DNA from 2 places in the Streptococcus parauberis NCFD 2020 genome. Region 1 is predicted to be linked to the other one. Evidence: riboswitches for the same ligand, from Rfam matches in the RefSeq annotation. Region 1 holds a riboswitch; the other holds the start of a gene.
What was found. A riboswitch is a leader RNA that binds a small molecule or an ion and turns the genes downstream of it on or off. The one in region 1 is predicted to bind thiamine pyrophosphate.
Positions count from the first base shown of each region.

Region 1 (16,292 bases):
TTGAAAGGACTTGTCGAGTAACCGTTCTTTTTCCAATGCCGGTGCCACCAACTAAGAGCATTGTTCGAGGTTGAGAACTTTCAAGGATCTTATCGAAATAATTTTCGAGCGCCTTGATTTCATTTATTCGTCCATAAAATTGATTAGTTGTTTTGAGAAACTGGGTAACTTTTCTTTTGTTTCGGTTTTTAGCAACAACTTCTTCATAGATTTGTTGACTAGTTTCACTGGGTGCTATTCCTAGTTCCTTATCTAATAAATTGACCATTTTATAATAGATCTCAATCACTTTTCCGAAACGATGGTGGTGTTGATAAAGACGCATTAATAATTGGTAATTTTTCTCTTCATATTCATCAATTGCTATTAAATGAAAGATTGTCTCTTCAACCTCTTCAAAAGGAGCAGTCGTTAACATCTGTTCAATTTTTTGATAAGAATATTTGATAAACATCTGTTCACAATGAGAACGCATTTTGGTTAACCAAAGGTCGAAGGTTTCATTCGATTTTAAGTAGAAACCTTGTAAGAAATCCCCCTTATATAAATCAAGATGATGTTTTGGGTTTGTTAAAAACTCAGTAACATCAGATTCAACAGTTAAGTCGGGGTTGAAAGCTAGGATTGAACGACTAGGACAGATAATAAAATCGTCTCCCAAAATTTTATTAACTTGATAAATTGTATTACGCAGATTTTTTTTAGCAGTTTGATTATCTTTATCTTCCCAAAGGATTCCTGCAATTTGGTCACGATTAACATTGCCGTTAATCACCATATAATAGAGCAAGGCATTAATTTTAGAGAAGGAAAAAAATATTTCTTTTTGATCAAGAAGAATAGAAGGGTTGCCTAATAAATTAAGTGTTAGTACTGACATAGTGTAAACGCCTCCATTCAAAATATACTACCAATATATACTAAATAGTTAGATAAATCAAGGTTCCATTAAAATTGGATTAACAAAAAAAGCTAGTCTTATTTAGACTAGCTCCATTGTTATTTCATTGTTGGGAATAGTAGAACATCGCGGATAGTAGTAGTGTTTGTTAACAACATACATAATCTGTCAATCCCAATTCCAAGACCACCAGTCGGTGGCATACCATATTCAAGTGCTTCAACGAAGTCATAGTCAATACCAGTTGCTTCATCGTCACCAAGCTCTTTAGCTTGAGCTTGGGCTTCGAAACGAGAAAGTTGATCAATTGGATCATTCAACTCCGTGAATGCATTAGCATACTCTTTAGTCATAATAAATAACTCAAAGCGGTCTGTGAAACGACCATCTTCAGGGTTTTTCTTAGCTAAAGGAGAAACTTCAACTGGATGTCCAAAGACAAAGGTAGGTTGAATTAATGTTTCTTCAACAAATTCCTCAAAGAAAGCATTGATAATATGACCAACACTTGTAAAGTGTTTTTCAAGTGGGACATGTTTTTCTTTGGCAAGAGCTAATGCATCTTCAATAGACATTTCTGGCCAAAAATCAATTCCAGTAACTTCTTTAATGGCATCAACCATATGAACACGTTTGAAAGGTTGATTAATTAAGATTTCATTTCCTTGATAGTCAATTGGTCCATCACCTTTAACAGCATTTGCTGCATGTTGGATGATTCCTTCAGTCAAGTTCATGATGTCTTGGTAATCAGCATAGGCTTGATAAACTTCAATTGAAGTGAATTCAGGGTTATGTGTAGCATCCATACCTTCATTACGGAAGATACGACCTATTTCATAAACGCGTTCCATACCACCAACAATTAAGCGTTTCAAGTGAAGCTCTGTTGCAATACGAAGAACCATATCAATGTTTTGTGCATTGTGATGAGTGACAAATGGACGAGCGGCAGCACCACCAGCTTCATTGTGAAGTACAGGTGTTTCAACTTCTAAGAAATCCATACCATCCAAGTAACGACGGATTTCTGAAATCATTTTTGAACGTGTAACAAAACGATCAAAACTTTCGCGATTCGAAATTAAATCCAAGTGACGTTTACGATAGATTGTTTCAATATCTGTTAAACCGTGGAATTTCTCAGGTAAAGGACGAAGTGATTTAGACAAATGAGTTAATTTTGTTGCTTTGATAGACAACTCACCCATATCAGTTCGCATAACTTCACCTTCAACACCAATAAAATCACCTAAATCGGCTTTTTTAAAGATATCATAGTTTTCTTCACCAACAGCATCTTTACGGACGTAAAGTTGGATTTGACCTTCACGGTCTTGTAAGTGGGCAAAGCCTACTTTTCCTTTGCCACGTTTTGTCATAAGACGACCTGCAACGATGGCAGTTTCATTTAAATCATGTAATTCTTCTTTAGATTTGTCAGCGTATTTTTCTTTTAATTGTGCTGAATTGGCAGTGCGTTCGAAACGCTTACCGAATGGATCAATTCCTTGTTCAGCTAAAGCCGTCATTTTTTCACGACGGACAATCTGTTGATCATTTAATTCTTCGATGTGTTCGTTAGACATGGTTTCCTCCAATAAGTTTTCCCTCCTATTGTAACACAAATGCATTCAGAATACACTCACTTTCACCATAAAAATAGTCGTGAAAAGCTACCATTATAATGGAAAGCTATTTGATTATAGGTCATGAAAATAGTATAATGAGACCTATATTACAAAATACAGAAAAGAGACCCATGATTACAGCAATTGTTTTTGATGTTGACGACACTATCTATGACCAACAAGCGCCATATTGCCAGGCTATGGAAAAGTGTTTCCCAAATTTTGATATGTCAGTTATTAATCAAGCTTATATTCGTTTTAGACATTACTCAGATATTGGTTTTCCTCGTGTAATGGCTGGTGAATGGACAACTGAGTACTTTAGGTTTTGGCGTTGTAAAGAAACTCTCCTTGAATTTGGTTACAAGGAAATCAGTCAAACTGAAGGAGAACATTTTCAAGCTGTTTATGAAGATGAACTGGAAAATATTACAATGCTTGAAGAAATGCGAATGACTTTAGATTTCTTAAAATCTAAAGGTGTTCCGATGGGAATTATCACTAATGGTCCAACTGAGCATCAATTGAAAAAAGTGAAAAAGTTAGGTTTGTATGACTATGTTGATCAAAAACGGGTCATTGTTAGTCAAGCTACTGGTTTTCAAAAACCCGAAAAGGAAATTTTTAATTTAGCAGCAGAACAATTTGATATGAATCCATCGACTACTTTATATGTCGGAGATTCTTATGATAATGACATTATGGGCGCCTTTAATGGTGGTTGGCATTCTATGTGGTTCAACCATCGTGGCAGAAAATTAAAGACAGGAACAAAACCTGTCTTTGACGTTGCTATCGACAACTTTGAACAACTCTTTGGCGCAGTTAAAGTCCTATTTGACTTACCTGATAACAAATTCATTTTTGACGTCAATGATAAGAAAAATCCAATTCTCGAATTAGGTTTAAACAATGGATTAATGATGGCAGCAGAGCGATTACTTGAAAGTAATATGAGTATTGATAAAGTTGTTATTTTATTAAGACTAGACAAACAGCAAGAAAAAATCTTGCGCATGAAATATGTTAAATAAAAAAAGATTGAAGAAAAGTCTTCAATCTTTTTTAATGAATTTTATCATCTAAGTAAGGTTTATCATTCCATAATAAACAATTAAAGTTTTTATTATCATCAGTTTCTAGAATAGTCAGGCTAGCATTATCTAGTCCACCTTGAGCTCTTAATAAAGCCGGTTCAAATCCAAGCAGTGAACGTATTGAAGCTGTCAAATTTGCTCCATGTCCAACTAATAAGACATGCTGGTAATCTTTTTCTTCAAAGCTTTGAATCAGTTTTTTAACTCTGAATGTCGTTTGATAAATTGATTCAGCTTCAAATTGACTAGCATTAAATTTGGCTAAATTATTACTGAAAGCTTCCATCTGACGAGGATAAATAGCAGTCATCGTAGCAATTTTTGTCCCTTCTAATTTACCTAGTTTCCATTCACGTAGAGATTTGGTATAGATAATAGGACATTCTTGATTAGCATTTTCTAATAATAACTCTGTTGTCTGCTTTGCTCGATTTAAGTCACTAGAATAAATAGCATCAAAATCGACACTTGCAAGGACTTGACCTAGAGCTTTAATTTCTTCATATGACTCTTCCAATAATGGCGAATCACCAGATGCACCTTGAAATCGTCCTTCTAGATTCCACTCAGTTTTTCCATGTCTCACAAAATATAACTTCATAAACTTCAACTAACTCCTAATTCAAAATAAACTTAGCCCCAAAAGGAAATAGGCTTAATTTTGCTAATTTCAAAGATTGAACGGCAAATGGGATACCAATTATACTAATACATAATAAAATGGCAGAGGTTAAGTGAACAGCAGCTAATTGCCAGCCGAAACAAATAATCCAAATCAGATTTAATAATAAACTAGTTCCAGATTGGCCAATTTCAATATCTTTCCCAAAGGGAAACAAGCCAAAATTAGCAATTTTAAAGCATTGTATTCCGACAGGTAAGCCAACAATGGTGATTGAAAATAGTAGACCGATGAAAGTCCATGACAACCAAGCCCATAGACCAGAACAAAGAAACCAGATAATATTTCCTAGAAATTTCATTTTTACTCCTTAATATCAGCGAAGTGACCGTCAACAAAATCAGCCAATTGTTGACTATCCACTTGAATAGACCGGCCCAGCTCTCCAGCAGAAACGATTAAGCTTCCTTTATCAAGTGCGGACTGGTCGAAAAAAATTGGGTAAGGATGTTTTTGATGGATACCAACAGGATTGTTAGCTCCATGAATGTAACCAGTTGTCTTTTGAAGATCTTTTTGTGGAATCATTGAAACCTTTTTGTTTCCAGAAATCTTGGCTAATTTTTTCTCAGACAAATGATTTGTAATAGACAAAATGCCAATAATTGGCCCAGTTTTATCACCAACTAAGGCTAAGGTTTTGAAAACATCAGCTTTCTCAATCCCATCAGGTAACTCCCCTTTTAGGGCATTAATTGCTAAGCTTTGGTAGCTGATTTTCGCTTTATCTAAAATTTGTTCAACTAAGGTTTTTTTGAGTTTTGCCTTTTTTGCCATAGGACCTTCCTTTAAGACCAATAAAAAAACGGTATAATATATTATTATACCATTTTTTATGATTGGCGTTAAGACCTAATCCCTTGGTGCAAAGAATTGACTTTGGGTTGGGATTAAAATAACAATCGCAATAACGACTACGATTAATGTTAGTAAACTAGCAGTGCCATTTACTGTGAAAGAATACCAAACAGCGGAAGTTCTTGGTGGTGCATATGAACCCCAGAAGATAACGCCTGCTAGGAAGTGCCAGAAATAGCGAAGAACTACAGCAGTAGTTGCTGCAAGACAAGCAACGGTCATAGAACCCATCTTGTTTTTGGCAATAATCAAATCTTTTAATTGATTTGAGAAGAAACCAGCCACACCCATTGACATGAAGGCCAAAATGTATTCAATAAATACTTGGCTTAAACTGAGATAATAAACTTTTCCAAGGACGAAGTGAAGGAGTCCCCATATTAGACCTGCAAGGACACCATATTTTAGGCCACGACGAAGTGAAAACAAGACTACAGGAATAGCACCATAAGAAGGACTAAACCAACTGAAAAAATCTGGAATAAAAGATAAAGCCATAGCTAATGCTGCGAAAATTGCTGCTTCCACTAAATAGCGGAGATTTGTGTTCTTAGACATAAAAAAGCTCCTTTTATTCACAAAAAGAGCCTTGATAATTACATTATCACGGTCACAATCCCTACGCTTGTATTAACAAGATCAGGTCTTTAGGATTTCGTCTTAACGATCTCAGCCAAAGCACTCCTTTGTGAAAATTTATTATTTTTAATCATTATAATATGTTCGAGTTAGACTTGTCAAGTTTGTGACTTTAGATATAGAAAAAGACCGAAAGGTCTTTATTTTTTACCAAATAATTTTTCATAAGTAGATTTTGTATCTTTATTAACAGCTATTTGATTTAAGTCTAATGGATTATCAAATCCCGGAAGATATCCTTGTGATGTATATTGGTGGAGATCGTAATCCAGCTTTGTATCAGGAGCTGCTTCATAATAACCAGAGTCACTCCCATAGGTAGGAATCCAAACTGCATCAAATCCTTCAGTAGATATTTCTTGTTCCGCCATAAAATATGTACCAATGTAAAGACCAACATTCTCAGCACCAAGTCTTTCCAATTCCTGACGGAAAGCTTTCACACCTTTGTTCATATCCTTCATTGTTACTTCCTCTACATCAATCCAGTAGAAAGTAGGATTATATGGGGAGGCATTTTTATAAAATGCTTTAGCTTCAGCTCGCATTTCTTTTGTGCTTGACCCTAAGGCGTAACTGTATACGGCAACAGGGATTTTTCGTTTCTTGAATTCTTTAATGTGTGTTTTAAAAGATTTATCAATACCAGTGGTATAAGCTGCATTGTTTTTTGAGGTTATTTGAGATCCCCCAAAAACACGCACAATAGCACCTGAAATATTTTCGGATAAGGTATCATAATCGATTTCACTTGGCAATTGCCAGCCCGACACATCAACAATGGGATTCAAGATTAATTCTTCATTGTCTATTGTGCTTTCTGTCTTTTTATCTGTTTTGCTAGTAACTATTGGAATATTTGATTGTGCAATACTTAATTCCTTTTCTTTCGTCTTGTCTGAATGATTTTTTCCAATAATTAAAAGAAATGCAATAAAGATAAAGAAGACTAGCACAACGATAGGCTTTATTCTTCTTCTCATTAGTCATATTGTACCCTAAAGCAAAAAAAAAATCAAAATTTCCTAACTAATTTCTTATATTATCTTACTTTATAATCAATTATGTTCAAAACTAAACGCAATTACTGTCATGAAAGCCTTATTTAAAAATTTAAATCGATAATCAAATAGTTTGAAACTATAATAAATTATTCGTAATATACAGTATGAAACTATGTTAATGAGAAAATTTGAGGAATTTTATAACCTGCCATTAATTTAATTCTTACATCTTATCATTCTATTTTGAATTGGACTAGTCAAGTTCCTTAAAATCTGTCATAATAGAGTAAAACTGATAGAAAGAAAAATGATGACCAGTAAACAAATCACTAGAATTGCCCTATTTTCAGCCCTTGCTTTTGTATTGCGAATGGCTTTTAGCCAACTGCCTAATATTCAACCAGTGACTGCTTTATTTTTAGTCTTTGCCATATTCTTTGGTTTTTATGAGTCACTTTTAATCATGGTTATTACAATCTTTTTAACGTCATTCTTACTGGGGTTTGGTCCCTGGGTTTTTTGGCAAATGACAATATACATGATATTGATTAGCCTGTGGCATTTTATTATCTACCCACTTGCTAGAAAATGGCATAAAAAAGGATTACTGATTCAAGCTACCTTAGCCGCCTTTTTAGCTTTGGCATATGGTGTCATGATTGATTCATGTTTTGCTTATCTTTATAGCATGCCATATTGGTCTTATGTTTTAATTGGTATGCCTTTTGATATTGCGCATGCTGTTTCAACTTTTTTATTCTATCTGATTATTATTACTATTTTTAGGAGATTACTTCATGACAAGAAAATATAAGAGCCTCTTCCTTATTCTTTTTTCCTTATTTTTAGTTGCTTGTAGTCAGCAGAGCGATTCACCAAAGCAAGTTAAAAAAGAATATTATCTAACATTAATTGTAAAAGAAGATACTGATACAATTAGTGAAAAAGTTACCTTCAAAAAAGGTGATACTATTATGGATGTTTTGAAAGCTAATTATAAAGTAAAAGAAAAATCTGGTTTCATCACTGCCATTGATGGATTTGAACAAGATCCCAAAACTAAAACTTATTGGTTCTTTAAAGTTAATAAAAAGTTAGCAACCAAAGCAGCAGATAAAATCAAGGCTCATGATGGCGATCGAGTGGAGTTTTATCAAGAAAAAATGAAATAAAAAATGTCTGAGACAAATGTCCCAGACTCTTTTTTATAATTGATTGCTATAGGCAATGACTTGATCAACCGTATCACTTAAGAATTGAATAGTATCACGAAGTGGTTTATCAGTTGAGATATCTGCATGAATTAGCAGTGCGGTTTCAAGTGGTGTTAAGCTACCACCAGATTTCAAGAACCTTAGCCATTCTTGAGCGCCGTTTTCATTATTTTTTAGATTAAGATAGCCAGCAGTTGAGATTACCATCCCTGCAGAATAAGTGTAGCTATATAAGCCCATGTAATAGTGAGCTTGACGCATCCAAGTTAATGCGGCATAGTCGTCAATTTCAATGGCATCTCCCCAGAATTCACTAAGAACTTCCTTCATCATCGCATTTAATTGTTCCGCACCAAAGGTGCCACCATTTTCAATTAAAGTATAAACTTTTCTTTGGAAAGCTGCTTCAAGTAAATGCGTAATGAAGTTATGGAAATAAGTATCAGTTAAACGGTGAGCTAAAGCAAAACGTTTTTGACGCGGATCTTCAAAAGCATGTTCTAAATAGTCACTCAATAAAAGCTCGTTGAAAGTTGAAGGAGCTTCAACATAATAAGTTGACATATGTGTATTGAAGAAGCTTTGATTGTTATCTGAGAAAATAAATTGACCAGAATGACCAATTTCATGGATTAGAGTATAAACATCGGACATACGACCAGTCCAACTCATTAAAACGTAAGGATGTACCTTATATGGATCTGCAGCGTAGCCACCTGAATCTTTGTTTGCATTAGCAGCAAAGTCAACCCAACGTTCAGCTTGATAACGTTCAACCTCTTTTTGGTACTCAGTTCCTAATGGGGCAACTGATTTCATCACTAAATCATAGGCATCATCAATGGAAACTTGAGGGTTAAGTTCATTATCAATATCTAATTTCCAATCAGCAAAGGTCATCTTGTCAAGACCATTAACTTGGGCAACGTGTTTCAAGAATTTTTGAGCAACAGGACCAAAGTCAGACATGATTAAATCAATCTGACGATCAAACATTGAACGTTCAACTTCTTGCTCAGCTAATAAATAGTCAAAAACAGAAGGATAGCCTTTCATATCTGCGATCAATTTTTCAGATTTAACTTTAGCTAAGTATGCAGCGGCTGCGGCATTTTGATGTTTTGCTAAACCTTTAGAAAAAGATTCGTAAGATTTGGCACGGATGTCGTGATTTTCATGATTTTGATAGAAGTTTTCATAAGTGACAAATGAATTTTTGTAAATTTTGCCATCTACTTCAAAATCATCCATTTCAAAGTCACCAGCACGCATCTTGGTATAGATATCATAAGGCGCATTAAGAACCTCACGTAAATTAGTTAATGCCTTTTCAACATCTGGACTGAGTAGAAATTGCTTTTGAACTTTTGCTTGACGAATAGTTGCACTGTAGTATGTGTTCGCTTCTAATTGGTCAAGCACTTGTTCATCAGCATTTGCAAGGGCAGTCTCAAAGAAAGAAAGTTCCACACTTGCTTTGGTCATAAAATCATCACCCGATTGCGCAATTTGAGCAAATTCTTCACTTGAAAAATCAGTTGTCTGTGGCATGAAGGCATAAGTAGAGATATGACTCATTTGGATATAAATTTGCTCAATCTCCATTAAAGCTCTGTTAAAATCCTCATAAGTTTCGAGGTGCCCATCAAAATCAAGCTTAAATTGTTTAACGTCTTCTAAAGCTTTTTCGATAGCTAAAAGAAAGTCTTGTCTGTCTTTATAAAGAGCAGTAAGATCCCAGAGTTCATTTTCTGGAAATAGGCTACGGTTTTTTAATTCCATTTTGGTCTCCTTTGTTTACTATTACTATAAGTATAGCAAAATTAAGATTTATATGATATAGGTACTAGAACAAACGATGATTGAAAATTATTGGATTTTTTTTGTAAAAAACAAACATTATTTTAATTAAATCATACTTTTTTACTAAAAAGTGGTATGATAAAGGAGTAGTAGCAGAAAAGGAGTGATGCAAATTGACTGTTAAAAAATTGGAAAGTAGCAATAACCATGAATTTATTGCAGAAGAAGTAACTATACTAAAAGAGACCTTGGAATCAATCACACGACACATGATTGGTGATGAAGCTTTTTCAAAGATTGAAAAGATCCTAAGTATTTCTGAAAAACAGGATTATATTCATTTAGAAAAAATTATTGGACAATTAAGCAATGATGAAATGGTTATTATTTCACGCTATTTCACCATTTTACCTCTACTGATAAATATTTCAGAAGATGTCGATCTTGCCTATGAAATCAATTACCAAAATAACACCAATAGTGATTACCTTGGTAAATTATCACAAACGATTACGGATGTGGCAGAGCATCAAAAAGCCCAAGAAATCTTAGAACATGTCAATGTTGTCCCTGTTTTAACAGCTCACCCAACACAAGTACAACGTAAAACCGTTTTAGAACTAACCAATAAAATTCATGACCTCTTACGTACCTATCGTGATGTAAAAGCTGGCGTTGTTAATAAGGATAAATGGTTAAGTGACTTACGTCGTTATATTGAAATCATCATGGAAACAGATATTATCCGTGAGAAAAAATTAAAAGTAAAAAACGAAATTACAAATGTTATGGCTTATTACAATTCATCATTGATTGAAGCTATCACCACCTTAACTAGTAATTATAAAGCACTGGCTAAGGAAAAAGGACTTGATTTAAGCAATCCAAAACCAATCACAATGGGTATGTGGATTGGTGGTGACCGCGATGGCAATCCTTTTGTAACAGCCGATACTTTAAGGTTATCAGCTACGCTGCAAAGTGAAGTTATTTTAAACTATTACATTGAAAAATTAACATGTTTGTATCGAAGCTTCTCGTTATCATCAACTTTGACTAAAACCAGTCCAGAAGTGGAAGAATTAGCTCGTTTGTCTAGTGATAAGTCTATTTATCGAGAAAATGAACCGTATCGTAAAGCATTCCATTATATTCAATCACGTGTCATTCAAACCATGTTAAGTTTGAGTCACAATACTGATCAACAGCCTCTAGGTCAATTCAGAAACCTAGCAGATGGGGTAACTGAATCAAATACTTCAGTAATTGCTGATTATGTTCAATCGCGCATCGATATCTTATCTGATGACATTAAAGAAAATCGTGTTCCAGTATACTCAACCGCGGAAGAATTCAAAGTAGATTTGCTTCTTATTGAATCTTCTTTGATTGAAAATGGTGACGGGTCACTCATTGGTGGTGACTTGAATGAGTTAATCCAAGCTGTTGACATCTTTGGTTTCTTCTTAGCTAGTATAGATATGCGTCAGGATTCTAGTGTACAAGAAGCTTGTGTTGCTGAACTATTAGAATCTGCAAATATTTGTCAAAACTACAGTGACTTGTCTGAAACTGACAAATGTCAATTGTTGCTTAAACAATTAACTGAAGATCCGAGAACACTATCTTCAACTAATAGTGCCAAATCAGAGTTATTAGAAAAAGAATTGGCGATCTATCAAACAGCCCGTTATTTAAAAGATAAATTGGGTGAAGAAGTTATCAAACAACATATCATTTCACATACAGAAAGTGTTTCAGATATGTTTGAATTGGCGATTATGTTGAAAGAAGTTGGGTTAGTTGATAAAGATAGTGCCCGGGTTCAAATTGTTCCTCTTTTCGAGACAATTGAAGACTTAGATAATTCTAACGCCATTATGCAAGAATTTTTAAGTTATCCGATTGTTAAAAACTGGATAGCTTCTAAAGATAACTATCAAGAAATTATGCTTGGGTATTCCGACAGTAATAAAGATGGGGGCTACCTATCGTCCGGATGGACCCTTTATAAAGCACAAAATGAATTAACCCAAATTGGGCAAGACCATGGCATTAAGATAACCTTCTTCCATGGTCGTGGTGGAACGGTTGGTCGTGGTGGTGGTCCTTCATATGATGCCATAACATCACAGCCTTTTGGTTCTATCAAGGATCGGATTCGTTTGACTGAGCAAGGTGAAATTATTGAAAACAAATATGGCAATAAAGACGTTGCCTATTATAATTTAGAAATGTTAATTTCAGCATCAATCAACCGGATGGTCACAAAAATGATTACCAATTCTTCTGATATAGATGAATATCGTTCTCGCATGGATGGCATTGTTGATTATAGTAATCAGGTTTATCGTGAGTTGGTTTTTGATAATCCTCATTTTTATGACTATTTCTTTGAAGCAAGTCCAATTAAAGAAGTATCAAGTTTAAATATTGGATCACGTCCAGCTGCTCGTAAAACAATTACTGAAATCACTGGGCTTCGCGCGATTCCTTGGGTCTTCTCTTGGTCTCAAAACCGAATCATGTTTCCTGGCTGGTACGGTGTAGGTTCAGCCTTTAAACACTATATTGATCAAGAAGATGGTAATTTAGCTAAGTTACAAGACATGTATGAAAATTGGCCATTTTTCCATTCACTTTTATCAAATGTAGACATGGTCTTATCAAAATCAAACATGAACATTGCTTTCCAATATGCCCAACTAGCAGAAAAAGAGGAAGTAAGGGATGTTTACCATGCAATTCTTGATGAGTGGCAATTAACCAAAAATGTTATTTTATCAATTGAACAGCATGAAGATTTATTAGAAGACAATCCTTCTCTTAAACACAGTTTAGATTTCCGCTTACCATACTTCAATGTTTTGAATTATATCCAAATTGAATTAATTAAACGTCTTCGTCAAAACCAGTTAGACAAAGATTATGAGAAATTGATTCATACAACAATTAATGGAATTGCTACTGGACTCCGTAATTCAGGCTGATAACTTTAAGTATTTTTAGGAGAACTAGTTATTGTATCGACATTTCAAAACTGTCTGCTAACTAGTTCTTTTTCTCTTTTTTTTGCTTGGGAAAGATGATATAATGCTTAAAGATTATCTGATATAAACAGGGGAAACTATGAAAATTGATAAAAGGCATCTGTTAAATTACTCAATTTTACTGCCTTACTTAATCCTTTCAGTTCTAGGACTGATTATGGTATACTCGACTACGAGTGCGACTTTAATTCAATATAATTTGAGCCCATTTCGCTCAGTTTTAAACCAAGGAGCTTTTTGGCTTTTGTCATTAACGGCGATATCCTTTATATATAAACTCAAACTAAACTTTTTGAATAATTCTAAAGTACTAACTTTAGTTATGATGATTGAAGTATTCTTATTAATTGTGGCTCGTTTCTTTACTAAAGAGGTAAATGGAGCCCATGGTTGGATTGTCTTAGGACCAATTAGTTTTCAGCCAGCGGAATATTTAAAAATTATTATCGTTTGGTATTTAGCCTCAACATTTTCTAGAAGACAAAAAGAAATAGCCACTTATGACTATCAGGCATTAACGAGAAATCGATGGTGGCCAAACCAATTTAGTGACTTAAAGGATTGGCGTGTCTATTCGATGGTGCTAATACTATTGGTAGCTGCTCAGCCCGACTTAGGAAATGCTGCGATTATTGTTTTGACAACAATTATGATGATTTCAGTGAGTGGTATTGGTTATAAGTGGTTCTCAGCTTTGTTAACGCTGATTACAATAACTTCAGCTATCTTCTTAGGTAGTATTTCAGTGATTGGTGTTGAAAGAGTTGCCAAGATTCCAGTATTTGGTTATGTTGCTAAGCGTTTCAGTGCCTTCTTTAACCCCTTCCATGATTTGACGGGTTCAGGACACCAACTTGCTCATTCTTATTATGCCATGAGTAATGGTGGATGGTTTGGCGTTGGTCTTGGTAATTCAATTGAAAAACGTGGCTATCTACCAGAAGCTCAAACTGACTTTGTTTTCTCAATCGTTATTGAGGAACTAGGCTTAATAGGTGCTACCTTAATTCTTGCACTTGTCTTTTTCTTAATATTAAGAATTTTAAATGTTGGTATTAAGGCAAAAAATCCTTTTAACTCAATGATGGCTTTGGGTGTTGGTGGAATGATTTTGATGCAAGTTTTTGTTAACATCGGTGGTATTTCAGGACTAATTCCTTCTACAGGGGTTACATTCCCATTTCTCTCTCAGGGAGGGAATAGTTTGTTAGTCCTCTCGGTAGCCATTGGCTTTGTACTAAATATTGATGCCAGTGAGAAGCGAGATGAGATTATGAAAGAAGCGGAGCTATCATACAGAAGAACCATTCGCAAAGAACAGGCTGACACAAATGTGATTAACTTAAATCAATTTAAATAAAATCTTCCTTAGGGGGGGATTTTTTTGCAGCTAGTTTTGATATTACAACTAAATTAAAGTTGTAGAAAACTTTGAGTAATTCACTTTAAATATTGGTGTGTCAGATAAAATTCAACCTTATCATCATCAAACTAAATAAAGAAAAGGCTATAAACATAAAATACTTGCTTTTTCCTTAGAATTTGCTACAATAGTAAGGTAAAGTTAGACTGTATTGCCTACCGTCTATCTATAAAATATATTTTATTGGAGGCTTTTCCCAAAATGGCAAAAGAAAAATACGATCGTAGTAAACCCCACGTTAACATTGGTACAATCGGACACGTTGACCATGGTAAAACTACTTTAACTGCTGCAATTACAACAGTACTTGCACGTCGCTTACCAAGCTCAGTTAACCAACCTAAAGACTATGCTTCTATCGATGCTGCTCCAGAAGAACGCGAACGCGGAATCACAATCAACACTGCACACGTTGAGTATGAAACTGAATCACGTCACTATGCGCATATCGATGCCCCAGGACACGCGGACTATGTTAAAAACATGATCACTGGTGCTGCCCAAATGGACGGAGCTATCCTTGTAGTTGCTTCAACTGACGGACCAATGCCACAAACTCGTGAGCACATCCTTCTTTCACGTCAGGTTGGTGTTAAACACCTTATCGTCTTCATGAACAAAGTTGACTTAGTTGATGATGAAGAATTGCTTGAATTAGTTGAAATGGAAATTCGTGATCTTCTTACAGAATACGACTTCCCAGGTGATGACCTACCAGTTATCCAAGGTTCAGCTCTTAAAGCTCTTGAAGGCGATACAGCACATGAAGATATCATCATGGAATTGATGAAAACTGTTGATGAATATATTCCAGAACCAGAACGCGACACTGACAAACCATTACTTCTTCCAGTCGAAGATGTTTTCTCAATCACTGGTCGTGGTACAGTAGCTTCAGGACGTATCGACCGTGGTACAGTTCGTGTCAACGATGAAATCGAAATCGTTGGTCTTAAAGAAGATACTAAAAAAGCTGTTGTTACTGGTGTTGAAATGTTCCGTAAACAACTTGACGAAGGTCTTGCAGGAGACAACGTAGGTATCCTTCTTCGTGGTGTTCAACGTGACGAAATCGAACGTGGTCAAGTTATTGCTAAACCAGGTTCAATCAACCCACATACTAAATTTAAAGGTGAAGTATATATCCTTTCTAAAGAAGAAGGTGGACGTCATACTCCATTCTTCAACAACTACCGTCCACAATTCTACTTCCGTACTACTGACGTAACAGGTTCTATCGAACTTCCAGCAGGTACAGAAATGGTTATGCCTGGTGATAACGTGGCAATTCAAGTTGAATTGATTCACCCAATCGCCGTAGAACAAGGTACTACATTCTCAATTCGTGAGGGTGGACGTACTGTTGGTTCAGGTATCGTTTCAGAAATCGAAGCTTAATTAAAATTAAGTTCCCAGATTAACAATTATTTGTCAGACAACAATTTAATTGTAAAGAGTCTCTTAGGAGGCTCTTTTTTGTTAATAATATGTTTTCAGAAAATTTCTGAAAAAAACTTGTGAATATATTCCTAAATTCCACTCAAATTCTTTTATTAGATAGTGAAATGTGATAAAATATAATTGTAAATAAAAAAAGAAGAGGTATGTGAAATGTCACGTAAACCATTTATTGCTGGTAACTGGAAAATGAACAAAAATCCTGAAGAAGCTAAAGCTTTTATTGAAGCAGTAGCGTCTAAATTGCCTTCATCAGAATTAGTTGAAGCTGGGATTGCAGCTCCTGCACTTGATTTAGCAACAGTTCTTGAAGCTGCTAAAGGTTCAGAACTTAAGATTGCAGCTCAAAATTCTTATTTTGAAAATACTGGTGCCTTCACTGGTGAAAATAGCCCTAAAGTATTAGCTGAAATGGGTACTGATTATGTTGTTATTGGACATTCAGAACGTCGTGAATATTTCCACGAAACTGACGAAGATATCAATAAAAAAGCAAAAGCAATTTTTGCTAACGGTTTGACTCCGATCATTT
Region 1 is NZ_AEUT02000001.1:124,064-140,355, forward strand. It holds gene SPB_RS00680 (ATP-binding protein) at 1-880, opposite strand, end outside; gene lysS (lysine--tRNA ligase) at 1,000-2,490, opposite strand; gene SPB_RS00690 (HAD family hydrolase) at 2,664-3,566, shown strand; gene SPB_RS00695 (histidine phosphatase family protein) at 3,598-4,230, opposite strand; gene SPB_RS00700 (YccF domain-containing protein) at 4,247-4,612, opposite strand; gene SPB_RS00705 (aminoacyl-tRNA deacylase) at 4,615-5,088, opposite strand; gene thiT (energy-coupled thiamine transporter ThiT) at 5,164-5,727, opposite strand; TPP riboswitch at 5,769-5,865, opposite strand; gene SPB_RS00715 (glycoside hydrolase family 25 protein) at 5,949-6,791, opposite strand; gene SPB_RS00720 (ECF transporter S component) at 7,123-7,626, shown strand; gene SPB_RS00725 (DUF4430 domain-containing protein) at 7,610-7,984, shown strand; gene pepF (oligoendopeptidase F) at 8,018-9,808, opposite strand; gene ppc (phosphoenolpyruvate carboxylase) at 10,003-12,819, shown strand; gene ftsW (cell division peptidoglycan polymerase FtsW) at 12,959-14,239, shown strand; gene tuf (elongation factor Tu) at 14,504-15,700, shown strand; gene tpiA (triose-phosphate isomerase) at 15,914-16,292, shown strand, end outside.

Region 2 (16,292 bases), 770 kb from region 1:
CTTAATGGAAAAAATAGCCTACGATAAAGACGACTTAACCTATTCCTATTTCGATTTATCAGAAACTGACTACCAAGATGCTGAACTTGATTTGCTGAGTTTACCATTTTTTGCAGATCAAAAAGTAGTTATTTTTGATCACTTCTTAGACCTAACGACTGCTAAAAAGAATTATCTTAAAGAAAATGAGTTGAAATCATTTGAGTCATATTTGGAAAAACCTATGGATTCAACGCGTTTAATTATCTTTGCACCCGGTAAATTGGATGGCAAGCGTCGAATTGTTAAACTATTAAAAAGAGATGCCCAAGTCATTGAAGCAACTCAGCTAAAAGAAGCCGAGTCAAAGACTTATTTTCAAAAGTACAGTCACCATTTGGGCTTATCCTATGATAGTGGTGTATTTGAAAGATTACTTTTAAAATCAAACGATGACTTTAGTCAAATATTGAAAAATATTAACTTTCTAAAATCATACAAAAATGAAGGTCGTATTACTTTGTATGATGTTGACGAGGCAATCCCGAAATCCTTGCAAGATAATATCTTTGATTTAACGCGGTTTCTCTTACAAAAGAAAGTGGAAGATGCAATTAATCTTGTCCACGATTTAAGATTAACCGGAGAAGATGAAATCAAGTTAATAGCTATTATGCTTGGGCAGTTTAGACTCTTTTTACAAATTGCAATATTAAAAGGACAAGGAAAAAATGAACAACAAATTGTATTAGCTTTATCTGATGTTTTAGGTCGAAAAATTAATCCCTATCAGGTTAAGTATGCTATTAAAGATTCAAGAACTTTAAGTAAAACGTATCTACAATCTGCTGTGAAAGCACTGATAGAGACAGATTTCCAAATTAAAACTGGTACCTATGACAAGTCTTATTTATTTGATATTCTCCTTTTGAAACTGTTATCATAGCTATTCTGACAGCATTAGTTTTTCTTTATGGTCACTTAATCAAAATAGTTGAAAGCTCTCTCAAAATGAGATAATATAGACCTATAATAAAGGAAAAGAGGATTTTGACATGGCTATTATTTTACCAGAACTTCCCTACGCATATGATGCACTTGAGCCTCAATTTGACCAAGAAACAATGACTCTCCATCATGATAAACACCATGCAACTTATGTTGCAAATGCCAATGCTGCTTTAGAAAAACACCCAGAAATTGGTGAAGATCTAGAAACTCTTCTAGCAGACGTGGAATCTATTCCTTCAGATATTCGTCAAGCCCTAATTAATAATGGTGGTGGACATTTGAATCACGCACTATTTTGGGAATTATTATCTCCTGAGAATACTGAAATTTCTTCAGAAGTTGCATCTGCAATTGATGAAGCATTTGGTTCATTTGATGCCTTTAAAGAACAATTCACAGCTGCAGCAACAGGACGTTTTGGTTCTGGATGGGCATGGCTAGTTGTAAATAAAGAAGGTAAACTTGAAATTATGTCAACTGCTAATCAAGATACACCAATTTCATCAGGATTAAAACCAATTTTAGGATTGGATGTTTGGGAACATGCATATTACTTAAACTATCGTAATGTTCGTCCTAATTATATTAAAGCTTTCTTTGAAATCATTAATTGGAATAAAGTTGATGAATTATATCAATCAGCAAAAGCATAACATTATAAGCAAATTCTTTTGAATTTGCTTTTTTTATACTCTCTTGTAATATTTTTGAAATAATTTGTTGAAATTATGTCATATTAACTTGATTATTTATTAAATTATTATAAAATAATAGTGTAGGAGATATAAAATGTTAAATGAGAGAAACTATTTTTCTTTAAGAAAGACAATAGTATTACTATGTTTAGGATTGTTGGCTTTTTCAGGATTAGTATTAACAGGCTCTGCATTAGCCCAAAATACAAAAATGAAAGAGGAGAAGACAGTCAAAAAAACAAAGTCAAAACCAAAAAAAGTGAAAGAAAAAAGTCAAGCTGACAAAGATGCCACTATGGAAGTTGATAAAGATCGTATGAATGCTTTAGGGCTATACTACGATTACTCCCACCTTAGTTTGGAAGATACTGTCAAAGCTTATTTGGATGAGTTTGGGATAGCTCATGATCAAGTTGCTTTTTCATATAAAGATTTAGAATCTGGGAAAACAGCTTCTATGAATGATACGCAACCAATGACAGCTGGTTCAACCTATAAATTACCCTTAAACATGCTTGTTGTTGATGAGGTTGCTAAGGGCAAATATACCCTTGAACAACGATTTGACATCACCAATACAAACTATGAGTTACTTAATGAACACAATGCTTACATGGCACAATTCAATGGGGCAATGTCAATACCTGATATGCAAGAGTATTCCTTAGTTTATTCTGAAAATACGCCAGCCTATGCTTTAGGGGATCGCTTAGGTGGTATGGGAAAAGCATACACTAAACTTGGTAAGTATGGTAAATCAAAGGCTGAAATTAAAACGATTAAAGAAAAAGGAAATAAAACTACAAGTGATTACTATATCCAAGTGTTAGATTACCTTTGGAAACATAAAGAAAAATATAAAGATATTTTATATTATATTGGAGAATCTTTCCCTGGAGAATACTATAAAACGTATCTTCCAGCGGATGTAGTAGTTTATCAAAAACCGGGCTATGTTCGTGAAGCGTTAAATGTTGACGCTGTAGTCTGTGAGAAGAGTCCATATCTAATTGCTCTATATACTAGATATCTTGGGGGAAGCACGGAGGAATCTGACGAAATAAATGGTATCGGTTATGGACAATTAGTTTCCTTAACTTATGTCATTAATGAATGGCATCGCGTAAATCACAATAAAGTTGATCAGCCAACGCCAGCATTGGAACAAGAACCAGCTTCATTAGAGGAAGATCCAACACAAATAGTCTCATAATAAAAAACGATATGATTTCTCATATCGTTTTTATTTTTTAAAAAATACCTATTTTACAAACATTGCATCTCCGAAGCTGAAGAAGCGATATTTTTCATTGACAGCGTGCTTATAGGCTTCTAGAACAAAATCACGTCCGGCAAATGCGGATACTAACATGACAAGAGTTGATTTTGGTAAATGAAAATTGGTCGAGAAGGCATCGACAATTGTGAATTGATAGCCTGGTTTAATAAAGATATTTGTCCAACCAGAATCGGCTACAATTTCACCTTTGAATTTACTACCAATAGTCTCGAGCGTTCTAATTGAAGTAGTACCAACTGCGATCACTCGTCCACCATCAGCTTTGACTTGACGTAAGGTAGTTGCAGCTTCCTCAGAAAGACTATAAAATTCAGAATGCATATCGTGTTCATCGACATTATCAACAGAGACTGGTCTAAATGTACCTAACCCAACATGCAGTGTCAGATAAACTAGTTTGACACCTTTAGCCTCAATTTTTTCTAACAGTTCTTGGGTAAAATGCAAGCCAGCAGTCGGTGCAGCCGCAGAGCCATTTTCTTTTGCATATACTGTTTGATAACGTTCTGAATCTTCAAGTTTTTCATGGATGTAAGGCGGCAGCGGCATTTCCCCAAGGCTTTCCAAAACTTCCAGGAAAATCCCGTCGTAAGAAAATTCAACGATTCGACCACCATGCTCTAGTTCTTCAATAACAGTGGCACTAAGACGGCCATCACCAAAAGAGACTTGACTGCCAACTCTGAGTCTTTTAGCAGGTTTAGCTAAGACTTCCCATTGGTCACCAGAGGTATTTTTTAGTAGTAGTAGTTCAACATGACCTTTAGTGTCAGGTTTTTCACCATACAAGCGGGCGGGAAGAACTCGCGTATTGTTCATGACAAGTGCATCACCAGGATTAAGCTCTTTAATAATGTGATCAAAATGGCTATCAACCATCGTTTCTTTTTTATGATCAATGATTAACAGTTTTGAACTATCACGTTTTTCAAGCGGTGTTTGAGCAATTAACTCTTCGGGTAGGTCAAAATCAAAATCGTTTGTATTCATTTTTCTCCTTTGTGTAATGGCAAAGCTAAAATCTTATGCCTTGCAATAATTAGATCGTTAACTATTATATCACGTGAGGCTGGAAGCGTCATTAGATTAATTTCAAAAACATGAGTATTTGACTTGACAAAAATTGGTATATACCATATAATATAATTATAAAAGGTCTATACCAATAAAAGGAGTATGAAATGAAAGTTATTCGTGTACAAAATCAAGAAGAAGGTGGAAAAGTTGCCTTCACCTTATTAAAGGATAGTTTAGCAAAAGGCGCAAAAACTTTAGGTCTTGCAACTGGTTCAACTCCGGTAACCTTCTATAAAGAAGTTGTTGCTAGTGATTTAGATTTTTCTGAAATTACAAGTATAAACTTAGATGAATATGTTGGACTACCAGTCGAAAATGACCAATCATATGATTATTTCATGCGTGATCATTTATTTAACGAAAAACCATTCAAAAAGAATTATCTACCCAATGGTTTAGCAAGTGATTTAGATCAAGAAGTATCACGTTATAATGATGTTATTTCTGAATACCCAATCGATTTTCAAATATTAGGTATTGGACGTAATGGTCATATTGGATTCAATGAGCCAGGTACATCATTTGAAGAAAGAACACATGTTGTTGATCTTGAAGCTTCAACAATAGAAGCTAATAGTCGTTTCTTTGATTCCATTGATGATGTGCCAAAACAAGCTATCTCTATGGGTATTGCTTCAATTATGGATTCAAAAATGGTTGTCTTGCTTGCTTTTGGTAAAGAAAAAGCAGAAGCAGTGAGAGCAATGTTAACTGGTGACATTACTGAGGACTTACCAGCCTCAATTCTACAAAAACATCCAAATTGTGTTGTTATAGTCGATACGGATGCCGCTTCGCTTTTAAATTAATTAATTAATCTCGTTTCCCCTTGGGCTAAGATTCTCCTCTTAGCTCTTTTTTTGTTGAAATATGGTAAACTACCTCTATGAGAATAGATAAATTATTGGAAGAAGAAGGGATTGGCTCGCGTAATCAAGTCAAAACTCTTATAAAAAGTCAGCAAGTAAAAGTTAATGAAAAGGTCATAACGGATGGTAAAACTAATGTTGATCCTAGTTTGCAGGTAATTACTGCTTCAGGTACTCCCATTCAAGCTGAAGGCCATCATTATTTTATCTTAAATAAACCAAATGGGGTTGTATCCGCAAGAAGTGATGGACTTCATCAAACAGTTATTGATTGTCTATCTGTGGAAGATAGATATGCAAAACTCTATCCCATAGGTCGATTAGATCGTGACACTGAAGGGTTAGTCTTATTGACTGATAATGGACCACTTGGTTTTAGAATGCTTCATCCCAGCCACCATGTTTCTAAAACCTATCTGGTTCGTGTTAATGGCCAATTAAAAGATGATGCGCTCGTATTTTTTGAAGAAGGAATTGTCTTTCATGATGGGACTAAATGTAAACCAGCCCATTTGCAGATTTTGAAAAAAGATGAGAAATGTTCGGAAGCAGTTGTTACGATTTCTGAAGGAAAATTCCATCAAGTTAAGAAGATGTTTCTGGCTTATGGACTGAAAGTAATCTACTTAAAAAGAATTTCTTTTGCTGGACTTACCTTGGGTGAATTACCAGTTGGACAATACCGAAAACTGACCGAACTGGAAAAGACAGAAATAATTAAGTTTTTAGATTAACCTATTATTAGAAAAACATTCATGAAAAAAATCACAATCCTTGCATTAATACCCGACGGGCTATATACTAAGAAGGTATCATTTTTAAGGAGATTATTCATGAAAGATAAATTATCGACGAAATTGTCCATTCTGTCAATTTCAATTTTCCTCATGTCGCACCTAGCCATTGCGCCAGCTATTCCCAAATTATTTGAACTTTACCATGGTCAAAACCCACATATAGGTCTTGCATCTGTTGAGAGTTTAGTGACTATTCCAGCAATGATGATTACCATTTTTGTTATTCTTAGCAATTTAGTAGTTGCCAAAATTGGTAAGAAAAAGACAATACAACTCGGTCTAATCTTTATATTAATTTCAGGATTAGTCTCATTTATTACGACCAATTTCACAATTGTCTTAATCTGTCGCCTATTACTAGGAATTGGGATTGGTTTATATAATGCACTGTCAATTAGTATCATCAGTGACTATTATGAAGGTGAAACCAGAGCAAATATGATTGGTTTTCGGACAGCAACTTTAAATATTGGAAAAGCACTAACAACCTTTATTGTTGGATTAGCTTTGTTAATTGGAGTTAATTACACTTATCTTGTTTATTTATTGGTTATCCCAGTTTATTTCTTCTTTACGAAAATTGTTCCGGAATCAGACAAAGAAATTTTACCTTTAAAATCAGCAACAGTTTTTGATAAAAAAGCAATATTGTTAATGTTAGTAACTTTCTTTGTTGGTATTTCTTACATTGGTGCAACTATTAAATTACCTACACTATTGGTCAGTCATTATGGTTATTCTAGCTTTTTTGCAAGTAATTTATTATCGTTATTAGCTTTTAGTGGTATCTTTGTTGGTTTAGTATTTGGTCAATTGACCAAAGTCTTATCAGAAAAAACAATGCTAGTAATGATTCTCTTAATGGGGATTGGAAATTTCATCTTAACCCTTTCAAATCATAAATTTGTTTTCTTCCTTGCAGCGTTCTTAATCGGTGCAAGTTTTGTCGGAACAATGTCATCAGTTTTCAATTATATTGCAAAATACTATAGCCGTGAACATATCAATTTTGTAACTAGCTTAGCTATCACCGCTGGAAATATTGGTGTTATTTTGACGCCAGTAATTCTAACTAAACTGCCAGCGGCCTTTCATATGGAAGCCTTTATTACACCCTTCTATATAACTAGTGCCCTCATGTTTATCACTAGCCTAGTCTATCTTGCCTTACCAAAAAAATAAAAAGCTATGACTATAGCTTTTTTTTTTTTGTCATTTACGAATAATTAGATAAGAAACAGATTTGGAGAAATAATGTTAGTTGCAATTGATGATTTGGGGAATCGGCTCACCACCTTAGATAATTTACCCAAAACAGGTATCTATTACTGTCCAGTATGTAAAGGTCAAGTCTCTTTAAAGAGAGGAAAAGTGAAACAAGCACATTTTGCTCATAAGAATTTATTAAATTGTCCTAACAGCTCACTTAACGAATCAACGGAACATTTATTACTCAAGGCTAAACTCTACCAGAATCTTAAAAAGAGTGAAGAAGTGACGATTGAAACCTTTTTTCCAAGTATAAATCAAATTGCTGATTTACAAGTCAATCATAAATTAGTATTAGAAGTCCAGTGTAGTTCATTACCTCCAGATAGATTAGTGGAACGAACAAAAAATTATAGAGACAATGATCAATACATTATCTGGTTATTAGGTAAGAATCTATGGATAAAGCATAAATTAAGTTATCTTCAAAAACAATTCTTATCATTTTCTTGGTCGATAGGCTTCTATCTCTGGGAAATTGATCTAGAAAAAAATTGCCTAAGACTCTGCTATATGATTCATGAGGATTTAATGGGGAAGGTAACTTGTTTAACTAGAACTTGTCCTCTGGATGGGAACCTTATGTCATTTTTTAGAATGCCATTTCAAAAAATGAATCTAGAACCTATCAAGGTAAAAAGCGATAGCCATCTTCTGCAAAAAATTCAAAAAGCTTTGAAATATCGGAATAAGTATTGGATGCTTAGGCAGGAAAAAGCCTATCAAATGGGAATTAATCTTTTATGTTTGTCGGTTGAGGATTTTTATCCGCAATATAATCCACCTAAGTGTGAGCAAGGATTCTGTTTAATTGAGTCGGATTTAAAACCTTTTTATGATGCATTTGAGGCATATAATAAAGAAATTTCTAATAAAGACGTGCAAACGCTTCACCCTCCTAGCTTTTATGTTAAAATATGAGAGAACACAATTTTAGGAGGAACTTATGACAGACAATCGTAGTCATTTAGATGAAAAGTACACTTGGGATTTAAGTACAATTTTCAAAACAGATGAAGAATTTGAAACTGAACTAAAGGTCTTAAATCAGGATGCTGATGCAGCGCAAAAATATGCTGGTCATTTATTAGATTCAAGTAAAATGTTGTTTGAAATTACGAATAGTCAGCTTGAATTGGCGCGTCGCATTGAAAAAGTCTATGTTTATGCATCAATGAAAAACGATCAAGATACTACCGTAGCCAAATATCAAGAGTATCAAGCAAAAGCATCTAGTTTATATGCAAAATTTGGGCAAGTTTTCTCATTTTATGAGCCTGAATTTATGACCATGTCAACTGAACAATTAGATACTTTTAAAGCTGAAGAAAGTCAATTGGAACTTTACAATCACTACTTTGAAAAATTATTAAAATATAAAGAGCATGTTTTGTCTCAACGTGAGGAAGAACTTTTAGCTGGTGCACAAGAAATCTTTAATGGGGCAGAAGAAACATTTAGTATTTTGGATAATGCCGATTTGATATTCCCAATTGTGAAAGATGATAATGGTAAGGAAGTTGAAATCACACATGGTAACTTTATCAGTTTGATGGAATCAAAAGATCGTAATGTGCGCAAAGCTGCTTATGAAGCAATGTATAGTACTTATGAACAATTTCAACATACTTACGCCAAAACACTTCAAACAAATGTAAAAGTACAAAACTATCAAGCGCGTGTTCATAAATATGACTCTGCTCGCCAAGCAGCAATGTCTGCAAATTTCATTCCTGAAGCAGTTTATGACACTTTACTTTCATCAGTAAATAAACATTTACCATTATTACATCGTTACTTGAAATTAAGACAAGAAGTTCTTGGTTTGGATGAACTTAAAATGTATGATGTTTATACACCATTATCTGAGACAAATCTTGATATGACATATGATGAAGCAATTGAGAAAGTACAAACTGTTTTAGAAGTGTTTGGTAAGGAATATTCAGACCGAGTAAATCGTGCATTCACAGAACGTTGGATTGATGTTCATGTTAATAAAGGTAAACGTTCAGGTGCCTATTCAGGTGGATCATATGATACAAATGCATTTATGCTACTTAACTGGCAAGATAATCTTGATAACCTTTATACACTGATTCATGAAACTGGCCACAGCCTACATTCAACTTTAACTAGAGAAAATCAACCATATGTTTATGGTGATTATAGTATCTTCTTGGCAGAAATTGCATCGACAACAAATGAAAATATTTTAACTGAAGCTCTCTTGAAAGAAGTAGCTGATGATAAAACTCGTTTTGCCATTTTAAATAATTATTTGGATGGCTTTAGAGGTTCTGTTTTCCGTCAAACTCAATTTGCTGAGTTTGAGCATGCGATTCACCAAGCTGATCAAAATGGTGAAGTCTTAACAAGTGAATACATTAATAATTTATACGCCGAACTTAATCAAAAATATTATGGACTAGCTAAAGAAGATAATCATTTTATTCAATATGAGTGGGCTAGAATTCCACATTTCTACTATAATTATTATGTTTATCAATACTCAACTGGTTTTGCTGCGGCAAGCTATTTAGCAAATAAAATTGTCCATGGAAGTCAAGAAGATATTGATGCTTATCTGTCATATTTGAAAGCAGGAAATTCTGATTACCCATTAGAAGTCATTGCCAAAGCAGGTGTTGATATGACTCAAGAAGACTACTTGGATCAAGCATTCGCTGTTTTTGAAGCACGATTAACTGAATTAGAAGAATTAGTTGCTAAAGGCGCGCACAAATAAGTTCTGTATTTGTGATTAGTTTAACTATAACATAAGATAAATAGTGAAGTTTTATCATTTAATTTTGCTATTACAATATTGAAAAGAAGGTCATTCAATTGATAATAGTTTATTATACAGTTGAATGATTTTTTCATAAATAGAAAACGTTCTGAGTTTGAGGGGGAAATATGAAAGAATTTATTATTTTTGATATGGATGGAGTCATTGTTGATTCCGAATACACTTTTTTAAGCAGTAAAACACAAATGCTATTAGATAGAGGTATTGATACAGATGAATCTTATCAATACCAATTCATGGGAACCACATTTGAATTCATGTGGCAAAAAATGAAAACTGAATGTCAGCTAGATGATTCAGTGGAAACCTTAATTAATGAAATGAATGATCGTAGAGAAGAGATGATTTCTAGGGATGGCGTTAAAGCAATCCAACATACACCAGAATTTATCAAGTATTTACATGAAAAAGGCTACCCTTTAGCAGTTGCTTCTTCCTCACCCAGACAAGATATTGAGCGCAACTTAAAGGCGCTTAAACTTGACCATGTTTTTGATGTGTTAGTCAGTGGAGAAGAAGTAGAACACTCAAAACCTTCACCAGATGTTTTTGTGAAAGCTGCACAATTATTAGGTGCACCAGTTGAAGCTTGTATTGTATTTGAGGATACTAAGAATGGAAGCTTAGCAGCCAAGGCAGCGGGAATGACCTGTGTTGGCTTTGCTAACCCTGGTTATCCCAAACAAGACTTATCAGCTTGTGACAAACTGATATCCAGCTTTAAAGAAGCGTATGAAATGTTTTGATCGGTTTGATAATGTACGTGTTTTAATTTAAAACAAATAAATTGACAAAATGTAATAAGTTTTATAAACTAAAAACCTAACATTGCATAATTTGCTTCACTTTTATGTTCGGATTTATAGAAAGAGGTTTTTGGTGAAAAAGACAAATAGATATATCGTAGCTACTGCAGGAGTAGTTCTTCATTTAATGCTCGGATCGACTTATGCATGGAGTGTTTATCGTAATCCAATTATGATGGAAACTGGTTGGCAACAATCTTCAGTCGCATTTGCTTTTTCTTTAGCAATCTTCTGTTTAGGAATGTCTGCTGCCTTTATGGGAAAACTAGTTGAAAAGTTTGGTCCGCGTCTTACAGGTACTATTTCAGCAATTCTATATGCAGGTGGCACGATGCTTACAGGACTAGCTGTCGCTAACCACCAATTATGGTTACTTTACCTGGGCTATGGTGTTGTTGGTGGACTTGGTTTAGGAGCTGGTTATATTACTCCTGTATCGACCATTATAAAATGGTTTCCTGATAAAAGAGGCTTGGCTACAGGATTAGCAATTATGGGATTTGGATTTGCTTCATTACTTACAAGTCCAATTGCCCAATACTTAATTAATCATCGAGGACTAGTTAATACTTTTTATATATTAGGTTTAGTATATTTTGTAATTATGCTAATTTCATCGCAATTTATCAAAAAACCAAATCCTGAAGAGTTTCAACAATTAGTTGACAAAAGTAAGGATAAATCAGCAACTGATTTGACAAATGGAATGTCTGCTAGCCAAGCATTAAAAACAAAAGAATTCTATATTTTATGGTTAATTTTATTTATTAATATTGCCTGTGGACTAGGTCTTATTTCTGTAGTAGCTCCAATGGCACAAGATGTTGCTGGAATGTCTGTCGAAGCTGCAGCTGTAGTTGTTGGCTTAATGGGGGTTTTCAATGGTTTTGGTCGTTTATTATGGGCTAGCCTTTCAGATTTTATTGGCCGTCCCTTAACATTTGTCATTCTATTCATTGTTAATGTCCTCATGTCATTCTTCTTAATTATCTTCCATATACCATTTCTATTTGTCCTATCAATGGCAATTTTAATGACATGTTATGGTGCAGGCTTCTCTCTTATCCCTCCTTATTTGAGTGATATTTTCGGAGCGAAAGAATTGGCAACCCTTCATGGCTATATCTTAACTGCTTGGGGAATCGCTGCGCTTGTAGGACCAATGTTATTATCTATGATTTTTGAAATGACTAAGAGTTATACTAATACCTTAGTGGTCTTCATCGGCTTGTTTCTACTGGCTTTATCAATTTCTGTCTGGTTGAAGAATAGTTTAGCGACAGATAAAAAAGAAAGCTTAGTAGAAATAAAATAATTGATTGGAAAAAATGATAAAACAAGTATTCTTTGATTTAGATGGTGTTATCTTTGATTCTTATCAGATTTGGGATGATCTAGTTAATCATCTTCTTGTATTAAAAAGTCTAAGTCTCACTAATTAGATTCAGGACCAATTATGGTCACTATCAATGTCTGAGGCTGATACTTATCTTTCTGGTTTACTTATCTCCGAATTTCAGGCACAAGACATTGCTGATATAAAGCATCAATTATTAATCGATGGTTATGCTCATGTAACTTTAATGAAGAATGCTAAAAAAACAATCGAAAAGCTAGCTGAAATGGGATTTCAACTATACGCCATTACAAGTAACTACAAGCAGATCGCAGAAATTGGTTTGCGATCAGCTGGTATCTTTGATTATTTTACAGATGTCTTAAGTGTTATGGATACAGTTTTTGAGGATAAACATGCTGCCTATTTTCAATATATTGCAAATGAATATCATTTTGACTTAGAAAAAATTCCTTTAGTTGAGGATTCTATTTCAAATTTGAAATTAGCAAAATCTGTTAATATGAAAACAATCTACTATCAAAATAACTTGTATACCATAAAACCAGAGGATTATTCAGAGGTTGACATCATTTTGAATGATTTATCTGAATTACCTGCTATTATAGAAAAACATTTGTGAAATGAAAGCCTTGTCATTTTTCACAATATATGATATTATCTTTTTGTAAAATTTAATAGAACATTTGGGGTGCTGTTATGCTGAGATTATACCCATTGAACCTGATACAGTTAGGACTGGCGAAGGGAAATGTGTTTCACGAAACTTATTTTTGTCGTGGACTGAAGAAGAAGTTTATTTATCAAATTCTTTTTCAATGTAATCAATAGTTAAACTCCATTTATATGTAAATGGAGTTTTTTTGTTTTCCTAATTTTTATTATAAATTATATGCTTATGTTAAAAATAATGAGAGGAGTGATTACGCCTTAGATAATGTCTGGTAGTGAAAGAAAGCAAATTACTTTTATTATAAATAAAAGTGTTGTGATATACAAAAGAAATCGATACGAGGAAGAAAATGACGAATAAAGTTGTATTAAAAGATGTTTTACTAATTGCACTGATTGCAGTAATTCTAGGAGTAGTATAATTTTCAACGGGCTTATTTTCGAATATCCTAGTTCCATTTTTGGGACCAGTAGGCTGGCTAAGAAGTAATTTATGGTATCTGGTTTATGTCAGGACCAATTGCAATTTACATCTTAAAAAAACCGGGAACTGCCTTAATTACAGAGTTATTAGCAGCTTTAATTGAAGTACTAATTGGATCTGTCTTTGCTCCAAGTGGTTTAATTATTGTTTTTTACAGGGATTGGGATCAGAACTAGGCTTTCCCCTCTTAAAATATAAATGGTCTGATTGGCTACCATTTTTACTATCTGCCATTTTTACATCACTATTAAGTTACGCTTGGTCATTTTATACTAACGGATTATCTGCATTCTCTTTTAAGTACAATTTTACGATACTTATTATAAGAACCTTATCATCAGTTGCCTTCTTTTATCTCTCAAAAATGATAGGCCAACAATTAGAAAAAGGCGGAGTGCTCAACTCGTATCAAATGGATAGACGGGTAAATGAATGTTAACAATTGAAAATCTAACTTATTCATTTCCAGGAAGTAATCCTATTTTTGCGGATATCGACTTAATCGTGAATGATATGGAATCTGTTCTGATAAGTGGTTATTCACGGTGTGGAAAAAGCAGTTTGGCCATCTACTTGCTGTATTAAAAAAACCAGATCAAGGAAAGATATCATGTTTTTAGCTAGTGTTTGTTTTGTCAGTTTGCTGGTGCTTTTTTACCAATTCAGATAGAGGTAAGATGAAGGAGAACCATGTTAAAAGAAGTTATGCTTGAAAAGGCTAATAAATATATTGATATTATTTATCACAATCTATTTATTCAAGGAATTGTTGAGACAAATATTGACCCGAAAGCAATTTGTCATTATTTATAAGAGGATCATGCTTACTTGATAAATTTTTAGATAAATATGCATTGTGCTTAACTAAAGCAAATAGTAAAGATGATAAACGATTTTTCATTAATCAGATCTCAGCTATTTTGGATTATGAAATGGGGGCAGCAGAAGAGCCACACCAATCGCTTGCAAAATATACAGGGCAAAGCTATCAATCCATTATCAGTGGTAGTCAATGGTGCCCGTCGTTTGATCATTATATCAAACAGATGTAATATAATGAGCACGAATTTGGGATTGCTAGAGCATTATCAGTTATGGGACCGGGACCTTGTCCCTGGATTTATAATCAAGTAGCCAAAAAAATTATATCGGAGAATGAGATTTCAGAAGGGCATTTTTTTATGAATGGATACATTTTTATGCAGATGATTCTTCAACTGATGTCATCAAACATTATTTTAGGATGATTGATACTTATGCAGAATAATTATCAAACAGTAGTAAAATGCAACTGGTTGATAATTTTATTAAATCTCGCCAAATAGTTGCTATTGGTGGTATAGGTCAAAATGATATTGAACCAATAATTAAAGCAGGAGCAAATGGTATAGCAGTCATTTCAGCAATTGCTAGGTCTAAAGAGATTGAACAAACCTGCAAATCATTCAGAAGTCGATTGGATTTAACTTTAAAAAGTGAATAATTAGATAACAGGAAAGAATTTGATTAAGAGGTATGAAGGAGTATGTCTTCTTAATCAGATTCTATATTTTCTAAATTTCGATTCAAAGAAGAAATCCCTAGACAGCGCTCTTCTTGACACTGGTTGATTGTCTGTGATATGCTATTTTTATGGTAAATTCATATAGTAAGAATGCAAATCATAATATGCGTCGTCCTGTTATAAAGGATGACATTGTGCATTTTATGAGAAAACAACAAAAACAAAATACAGGATTTTTAGCTGAGCTCGAAGCATTCGCTCGGCAAGAAAATATTCCCATTATTCAGCACGAAGTAGTGGCTTACTTCCGATTATTAATGCAAAGCTTACAGCCTGAGAAAATTCTGGAAATTGGTACAGCGATTGGCTTTTCAGCACTTTTGATGGCTGAAAATGCACCGCAATCAAAAATAGTAACAATCGATCGTAACGAAGAAATGATTACTTTTGCTAAAGAAAACTTTGCAAAATTTGATAGACGTAATCAAATCCAATTACTTGAAGGTGATGCTGCTGACTTAATTACAAACTTGGATGAAGAGTTTGATTTTGTCTTTATGGACTCTGCCAAATCCAAGTACATTGTCTTTCTACCTGAAATTCTCAAGCATTTAAAAGTCGGTGGGATGATCGTTTTTGATGATATTTTTCAAGGTGGGGATATTGTAAAGCCGATTGAGGAAGTTCGTCGTGGGCAGCGGACAATCTACCGTGGACTGCAAAGACTGTTTGAAGCTACGTTGGACAATCCAGGACTGACCGCCACTCTTCTGCCTCTATCGGATGGTTTATTAATGGTCCGCAAAAACCAAGAGGTAATTGACTTACCAGATTAAGAAAGTTTTAAGAAAATATGTTATAATGATTTGGTTAAAGATAAAAAAGGAGCTAATAATTTAATGAAAAAATCTAATAAGTTAATTACTGGTTTTATTACACTTGCATCAGTAATGACATTAGCAGCATGTAATTCAACAAATGACAATACTAAACTGGTTTCAATGAAGGGTGATACAATCACTGTAACTGACTTTTATAATGAAGCAAAGACAACACAAGCTGCACAACAATCAATGCTCAGTTTAATTTTATCGCGTGTTTTTGAAGGCCAATATGGTAAAAAAGTATCTGATAAAGAAGTAGAAAAGTCATACAATAAAACTGCTGAACAATATGGGGCATCATTCTCTGAAGCACTTTCACAAGCTGGTATGACAACTGAAACATATAAAAAACAAATTCGTACAACCATGCTAGTCACATATGCAGTTAAGCAAGAAGCTGAAAAAGAATTAACAGATGCTAATTACAAAAAAGCCTATGATAACTACACACCTAAGATGACTACTCAAGTCATTACTTTAGATGATGAAGAAAAAGCTAAAAAAGTATTAGAAGAAACAAAAGCAGAAGGTGCTAATTTCGAAGATATTGCTAAAAAGAATACTGTTAATGAAAAGAAAAAAGTAGATTATACCTTTGATTCGTCTGACAAAAGCTTGCCAAGTGATGTTATTAAAGAAGCTAGCAAATTAAAAGCTGGTGAAAAATCAGAGTTAATTTCAGTAATGGACCCTTCTACTTATCAGAAGAAATATTACATTGTTAACATGGCTAAGAAAGAAGATAAGAAAGCTGATTGGAAAGAATATAAAACTCG
Region 2 is NZ_AEUT02000001.1:897,029-913,320, reverse strand. It holds gene holA (DNA polymerase III subunit delta) at 1-925, shown strand, start outside; gene sodA (superoxide dismutase SodA) at 1,035-1,643, shown strand; gene SPB_RS04575 (serine hydrolase) at 1,780-2,898, shown strand; gene queA (tRNA preQ1(34) S-adenosylmethionine ribosyltransferase-isomerase QueA) at 2,947-3,975, opposite strand; gene nagB (glucosamine-6-phosphate deaminase) at 4,167-4,871, shown strand; gene SPB_RS04560 (pseudouridine synthase) at 4,949-5,665, shown strand; gene SPB_RS04555 (MFS transporter) at 5,765-6,910, shown strand; gene SPB_RS04550 (competence protein CoiA) at 6,983-7,918, shown strand; gene pepF (oligoendopeptidase F) at 7,944-9,746, shown strand; gene SPB_RS04540 (HAD family hydrolase) at 9,917-10,555, shown strand; gene SPB_RS04535 (L-lactate MFS transporter) at 10,689-11,930, shown strand; gene SPB_RS04530 (HAD family hydrolase) at 12,085-12,594, shown strand; TPP riboswitch at 12,650-12,739, shown strand; partial or broken gene SPB_RS11630 (ECF transporter S component) at 12,995-13,567, shown strand; gene SPB_RS11585 (hypothetical protein) at 13,819-13,941, shown strand; gene SPB_RS11480 (TenA family protein) at 13,926-14,180, shown strand; gene SPB_RS04515 (thiamine phosphate synthase) at 14,414-14,611, shown strand; gene SPB_RS04510 (O-methyltransferase) at 14,761-15,468, shown strand; gene prsA (peptidylprolyl isomerase PrsA) at 15,532-16,292, shown strand, end outside.
Region 2: it holds a riboswitch for thiamine pyrophosphate, as region 1 does, so the genes downstream of both, SPB_RS11630 (ECF transporter S component) here and thiT (energy-coupled thiamine transporter ThiT) in region 1, are expected to answer to the same signal.